Symmachiella macrocystis: one gene and its partner. The protein of the gene in region 2 interacts with the protein of the main gene of each other region in a pairwise test. Links are inferred from orthologs where the notes say so. Each region holds a gene or a part of one and is shown on either strand. Other genes may lie near its edges. The genes, in order: aceE and nth.

Region 1 (3,516 bases), on a different replicon or contig from region 2:
AACTCAAGGACCGCTTTTTCGGTTTCCAATTCCATGACCGACTGTTCGGCTTCGATTCGGTCCCCTTCCTTGACCAGCAACTCGGCAACCTCAGCTTCGGCAATGTTTTCTCCCAATTCGGGGAGACGAAATTCAATCGACATAGTGCTATTTCGTTAAAATTTAGTCGTATGTTGAATCTACGTGTACAGCAGATGTCCGACGGTCCGCTCGCTCCACCATAAAGCATCGACGGTGTACGGACAATTCTTACGCGGAAGCCGGGTTGACTTGTTCCGGGTCGATCCCCAACGCTTTGATTGCTTCGGGCAGACGGGACTTCTCAAAATGGCCGTCGGCCACCAATGCCGAAAGTGTTGCGTACGCGATATATTCGGCATTCATTTCAAAGTGCTTTCTCAATGCTTCCCGTGAAGCACTGCGTCCGAAACCGTCGGTGCCCAAGGTCACGTAGCGACCTGGAATCCACTGCCGGATTTGTTCGGGCACCAAACGGACGTTGTCGCTGGCGGCGATAAAAGGCCCGGAGTGATTGCTGAGTGACGTCTCTAGAAAACTGTGTTGCGGTTTTTCCTCAGGATGCAGGTGATTCCAACGTTCGACCGCTTCTGCATCGCGGGAGAGTTCGCTGTAACTGGTCACGCTCCAGACGTCGCAGTCAATGTCGTACTTTTCGCTGAGAATGGCTTGTGCACGGTGTGATTCACGTAGAATCGGCCCGCTGCCAAAGAGTTGCGGTCGCTGCGAGGACGACTTATCGGCTGGTGTCTTGGAAAGAGGATGCAGCCCTTTCAAGATCCCTTCTTGCGCCCCTTCGGGCATCGCCGGCATGTCGTACACTTCGTTGTAGACCGACAAGTAGTAGAAGATTTCCTCCCCTTCGCCGTACATTCTCTGCAGCCCGTCTTGAACGATCACGGCGACTTCATAAGAGTAGGCGGGGTCATACGCTCGCAAGTTGGGGACGGTCGTCGCAAATAGTTGGCTTTGGCCGTCCTGGTGTTGTAGCCCTTCACCGTTGAGCGTTGTCCGGCCGGAGGTTCCACCCACGAGAAAGCCTTTGGTACGGGAATCCGCCGCGGCCCAGATCAAATCGCCGACGCGTTGGAAGCCGAACATCGAGTAGTAGATGTAAAACGGAACCATGTTCACGCCAAGATTGCTGTAGGCGGTCCCGGCAGCGATGAAGGACGAGATTGCCCCCGCTTCGTTGATGCCCTCTTCCAGAATTTGGCCGTCTTTGGCTTCCTTGTAGTAGAGCACCTGATCGGCATCGACCGGTTCGTAGAGTTGTCCCTTGCTGGAATAAATACCGCATTGACGGAACAACGCTTCCATCCCAAAGGTGCGGGCTTCATCGGGAATGATCGGTACGATCCGCTTGCCGATGTTCTTATCCTTGAGCAAGTCGCTGATAATCCGCCCGAAGGCCATGGTGGTGGCCATTTCGACGCCACCGTGCAGCACTTTCTTGTCGAATTTATCGAGAGGCGGAATCTCCAAGCGGTCGGTGGTCGGCGTCCGCGCGGGGAGAAATCCACCCAATGCTTCCCGTCGTTTCAAGAGATATTCCATCTCCGGACTGTCATCGGCGGGCCGATGTAGAGGGGCTTTGGTGACTTCTTCGTCGCCTATGGGAATGGCGAAGCGTGAGCGGAATTCGCGCAGTTCCTCTTCGTTCAATTTTTTCTGCTGGTGTGTAATGTTGCGGCCTTCTCCCGCTTCACCCAGTCCATAACCTTTGATGGTCTTGGCCAGGATGACCGTCGGAGCGCCAACGTGGTTGACCGCCGCATGGTAGGCAGCAAAGACTTTTTCGGGATCGTGTCCGCCGCGATTGAGTTTTTGTAACTGTTCGTCCGACAGGTGGTCGACCAGATCGTGCAACTCTTTGTTTTCGCCAAAGAAGTGATCGCGGATATAGGCGCCCCCTTCGACCACATATTTCTGGTATTGGCCGTCGACGACTTCACCCATGCGTTTGACTAATAAGCCGTCTTCGTCGTCTTCCAACAGCGGATCCCAATCGCTGCCCCAAATGACTTTGAGGCAATTCCAGCCAGCACCACGAAAGGCGGCTTCTAATTCTTGGATGATTTTTCCATTACCACGGACCGGCCCGTCCAGGCGTTGCAAGTTGCAGTTGATGACAAAGATCAGATTGTCGAGATGCTCGCGGGAGGCCAACGTAATGGCTCCCAGCGTTTCCGGCTCGTCGACTTCACCGTCACCGACGTAACACCACACATGCGATTTCGACGTGTCGGCCAGTCCACGATGTTCCAAATACCGTAAAAACCGCGCGTGATAAATCGCGGAAATCGGTCCCAGTCCCATCGAAACCGTGGGGAATTGCCAAAAATCAGGCATCAGCCAGGGATGCGGATAGGATGATAGTCCCGAGCCACGCGGGATTTCTTGCCGGAATTGAATCAACTGCTCTTCGGTCAACCGACCTTCCAGAAATGCGCGGGCATAGATTCCCGGTGCGGCATGGCCTTGGAAATAGACGAAATCGCCGAATTGATCTTCGTTGCGGGCCTGGAAAAAGTGATTGAAACCGATTTCCAGCAGCGTTGCAGCGGAGGCGTAGGTGGAGATATGCCCGCCAATGCCCGAACTGGCAGCGTTGGCGCGAACGACCATCGCCATCGCGTTCCAGCGAATCAGACTCTTAATCCGACGTTCGATGGCCCGATTGCCGGGGAAACGGGGCTGTTGATCGTGGCGAATTGTGTTGATGTAAGGGGTGTTGGCCGTAAAGGGCATGGCCACACCGGCTTGGTAGGCTCGCTCTTGCAAAACCGACATCATCTGACGTACGCCGTCGGGTCCGTGGCGGTGTAACAGATCGTCGAGCGATTCAAACCACTCGTCTAATTCGCCCGCATCGATCGCCTGAGGTGTTTCGTCCATCACTAGTTGAGTCTCGTAGGAAGTAGGGAAGGTTAGCTTCGCGACTTGAAAATCCATCGCTTCGTCCAATCATCTCTGGCCATTTTAGGGGATGAAATCAATGTTCGTAGTCTCAACGCAGGATTTCCAAGTATTTTTATGGCCATAACGGCGATTTCGCCCGCTACGACATTTTCCCAAACATGGAAAATAATTGAGAATTGGCCATGGGAATTGCTTCCACTGTCAGGTTTGGCACAGCAACAGGTCGCGACTGTACGGGTTATGGGGTATGAAACCGCGTTTTTGGCGAGAACTGAGCGGTTTTTTTAATCGTGAATACACAATGATTCAGAAATCAGTACCCCGGAATTATCGTTTTTGGGAATCCGGCAACACGAAATTTGAATGGGGGAAATTACTCCGGAATGATTTCGGCGTGTTTCGTCCGGGAGAAACAAGAAGAATCCAGAGTTCACGGGCGAAACTGCGACCGCGGCTCCCCCCAAGGCACTTTTATTCTTGGTGAAATTGTCAAATCGGCCGATGTGCAGCGATTGTCTTGTAAAAATGCTGACGTGGCGACAATTTCAGTTCCACCGAGCCATCCTGCTAGCGCGT
Region 2 (3,111 bases):
TAGCAGCCGGCGTCCAGAAATCCCGTTGCTGTCTCACGGTCCGGCTTTTCACGAAACGAAGCAACCTGATAGGCATCGTCCGCATCGTCGGTGAAGGATCCACCACGTTCGATGTAACCGAATCCGGTCGACGGAAACGTGGGGGGGACGCCAAACAGCACAAAGGTGTCGGGAGAATTCGCGACGACGTCGGTCGCGCGTTGGACCGCTTTTTGAAAGGTCTCCGTGGGGCGAATGACATGATCGGCCGGCACGACCAACATCACCGCATCGGGGTCTTGCCGCAACAGGTGAATAGCGGCCAAGCCGATGCAGGGTGCGGTATTCCGCCCGCATGGTTCGACGAGGATGTTCCCACGCGGGACGTCGGGCAATTGCGCCGCGGTCGCGTCAGCTTGCACCGCGTTGGTAACAACCCACGTTTGCTCAGGCGAAATGAGCGGGGCGTTGCGGGCGCTGGTCTGTTGCAACATCGTTGTCTCACCTGCCAATGGCAGAAGTTGTTTCGGCAGCGTCTTGCGGCTTTGGGGCCAAAAACGAGTCCCGCTCCCACCGGCCATCACGACTGAATGTAGCACGGCTACGTGTCTTTCTAAATGCGATTGATTCAAATATCAGCGAGGTCAATTGGGGCCAAGCGACCGGTGCAAGTATAGCGGCCCATGGAGTTCGTGGGCAGGCTGTTTGCATCGTTGAGCAGGTGATTCTTGGTTCGCGAAAATTGGAAGGCGGCTCTCTCACCTTGTGTTCCCGATTACAGTCGGAAACCGCCGACTTATCCAAAGGGATTCGGCACGGCTGAGGAATACCGGACCAGCAACGTAAAGCTATAAATCACGACGCATGCGACCAAGGCGGTGGCAAAATAGAGGATGCGGCGGGCGATGTCTTCGCGTTTGAGCGCGATGATCTGACACAGAACCGCCACAAAGGCCACCATCACAAATTTGAAATAGACTAAGCCCCGCGGGCCCCAATGATCGAGAAAAAATCTAGCGATCGGATTCGATTCGACAAAGCCGTCGGCGTGGTACTTATTCAACAATATCCAAGTCATCACCACATCCAGCGCGCTGGCGACTACAAACAGTAACGTTTCTCGCTCCAGCGGAATTTGACTTCCCAACAACCGTTTCGTGGGCGACAAGGTGTTGTCGTCTTGTTCTTCTGTTGTCTCATCCATTACCCGCTCTCCCCCCGGCGGTGCATTTCATCAGACAAGAGCGTGTTGATTCCAATGACGCTCTTCATGAGATTACAAACTATCCGATTCGCCTGAATTTCGCCAGATGATTTTGACGTGCTCCGCCGTTGCGGGTTAAACGTGGGACGGAGCGATGGGCGAAAGGTAGGTGGTGATTTCCAAGTCTTGACCGATCCGAATTCGCACAGTTTTAATTGAGCGGCGGCAAGCCGGTGCGGTCGCAGCACTTGAGCAGGGGGCATTCCGGGCATTGTGGACGGCGGGCGATGCAGATTTCGCGTCCCAGAAAAATCAACCGGTGCGGCGTTTCGATCCAACTCGATTTGGGCAACAACCGCGTCAGGTCCCGTTCGATCTGATCGGGATTCGTTTTTTTGGTCAGCCCCAACAGACGGCTGATGCGTTTGACGTGCGTGTCGACGACAAATCCGCTGGGGATGTCAAATGCATTTCCCAAAACCACGTTGGCCGTTTTACGACCGACACCCGGCAATGCCGTCAATTCCTCCAATGTCTGAGGAACTTCGCCGTCATGTTCTTCTACAAGCGCCTTGGCCATGCCTCGCAGGTTGGTGGCTTTGGCGCGAAAGAAGCCCAGTGAATGGATGATCTTCTCCACCTGTTTCTGCGACGCGCCGGCCAGGGCTTCAGGGGTGGGGAACTTGTCGAACAACTTCGGCACGACCATGTTCACCCGTGCATCGGTGCACTGGGCTGAGAGAATCACCGCCACCAGCAATTGAAAGGAGTTGTCGTGCTTCAGGCTGCACTCAGCCACGGGATATTTCTTCTTCAAGGCACGCAGGATTTTGCGGCCTTGTTGCTTCCGGGCAACATCGCTGCCGGTAGATTCGGACTTGGGCATAATTTCTCCGGGCTTGTCCTCACAACGGCCATGGACAATGCCAGGGGAACGCGTTTAGACTCGATATTTGGAAGTGACTGGATTATGGAAATGACCGGTCGGCGCACAACCCCTCAGCCCTCACCCCTGAGCATATCGGAGCACGAGGCTATGGACGGGCCGCACGAATATCCCCCAAAATACCTGGAAGGGTTACGGCTTTTCAATGACGAAGAGTTTTTCGCCTGCCACGATGCCCTCGAGGAAATCTGGACTGAGACGGTCGGTGCGGAGAAACAGTTCTACCAGGGACTGATTCATGCCGCTGTGTCGCTGTTTCATTTCGAAAACGGCAATCTGGGCGGCGCGCGAAAAATGCACCGGTCGTCGTTGAACTACCTCGAACCATACGGCAAACATTATCAAGGCATCGACGTCGAAACCTTGGCGGCCCAATTGTGGTTTTGCTTTCAGGAACTTCGCGCAGCCACGGATCCCTCGGCGGATTTGCAACTCGATCGGACTTTGATTCCGAAGATACTGATTCCAACATCGATTGAAGAATTATGACGCATACGACGGATAATGACGTGGACAAGATGGGCGGCACACTACCGATTTTCGCGCAACCCCACTTCGTGCTATTCCCCGGGACGTCGCAGATCATTGCCGTCACCACAGAACCGCTCCGGCAACTGGTGGCTGATGTGCTTCGCGATCAAGGACTGTTGGCCGTTTCGCTGTGCTCGGCGGTTGACGATTTTGTCTGTGTGGCGCGGATTGTCACTCCCATGTTTTTTTCGCCGGCGGCGAACTGCATTCACATTCAGGGCGTCTGTCGCGCACAGATCAATTCTCGGCATCCGGCGGACGACTTGTCTCAGCGGGCGACGATCACCGCGCGGCCCGATCACTACGCCATGACACCCGTCATCGATCGTCACCGTCGCCATGAGGAATTGTTGGCTGCATTTCGCGAGTTGTTTCCGCACATCCTGCGCAACGATCTGTTCCAACTGTGGGCAGGCGACCAGCTTACCTTGGGTGAGTTGTGTGACCAGCT

The links.
Region 1: the proteins of nth (region 2) and aceE interact in binary tests that used the Escherichia coli proteins (3 or more experiments, as listed by UniProt). The link is inferred for Symmachiella macrocystis from one-to-one orthologs.

Annotation. Positions count from the first base shown.
Region 1 is NZ_SJPP01000003.1:854-4,369, reverse strand. The notes cover bases 50-3,239. They hold aceE (pyruvate dehydrogenase (acetyl-transferring), homodimeric type), read right to left. Parts: upstream 2,917-3,239; coding sequence 250-2,916; downstream 50-249. Other genes in these bases: CA54_RS23455 (2-oxo acid dehydrogenase subunit E2), read right to left, coding at 50-143. Also shown: more of CA54_RS23455, read right to left, coding at 1-49. UniProt on the Escherichia coli protein: Component of the pyruvate dehydrogenase (PDH) complex, that catalyzes the overall conversion of pyruvate to acetyl-CoA and CO(2).
Region 2 is NZ_SJPP01000001.1:1,453,978-1,457,088, reverse strand. The notes cover bases 233-3,017. They hold nth (endonuclease III), read right to left. Parts: upstream 2,070-3,017; coding sequence 1,395-2,069; downstream 233-1,394. Other genes in these bases: CA54_RS05650 (LON peptidase substrate-binding domain-containing protein), read left to right, coding at 2,615-3,017; CA54_RS05655 (DUF309 domain-containing protein), read left to right, coding at 2,220-2,618; CA54_RS05665 (DUF5658 family protein), read right to left, coding at 776-1,183; CA54_RS05670 (mannose-1-phosphate guanylyltransferase), read right to left, coding at 233-578. Outside these bases: more of CA54_RS05670, read right to left, coding at 1-232; more of CA54_RS05650, read left to right, coding at 3,018-3,111. UniProt on the Escherichia coli protein: DNA repair enzyme that has both DNA N-glycosylase activity and AP-lyase activity. The DNA N-glycosylase activity releases various damaged pyrimidines from DNA by cleaving the N-glycosidic bond, leaving an AP (apurinic/apyrimidinic) site.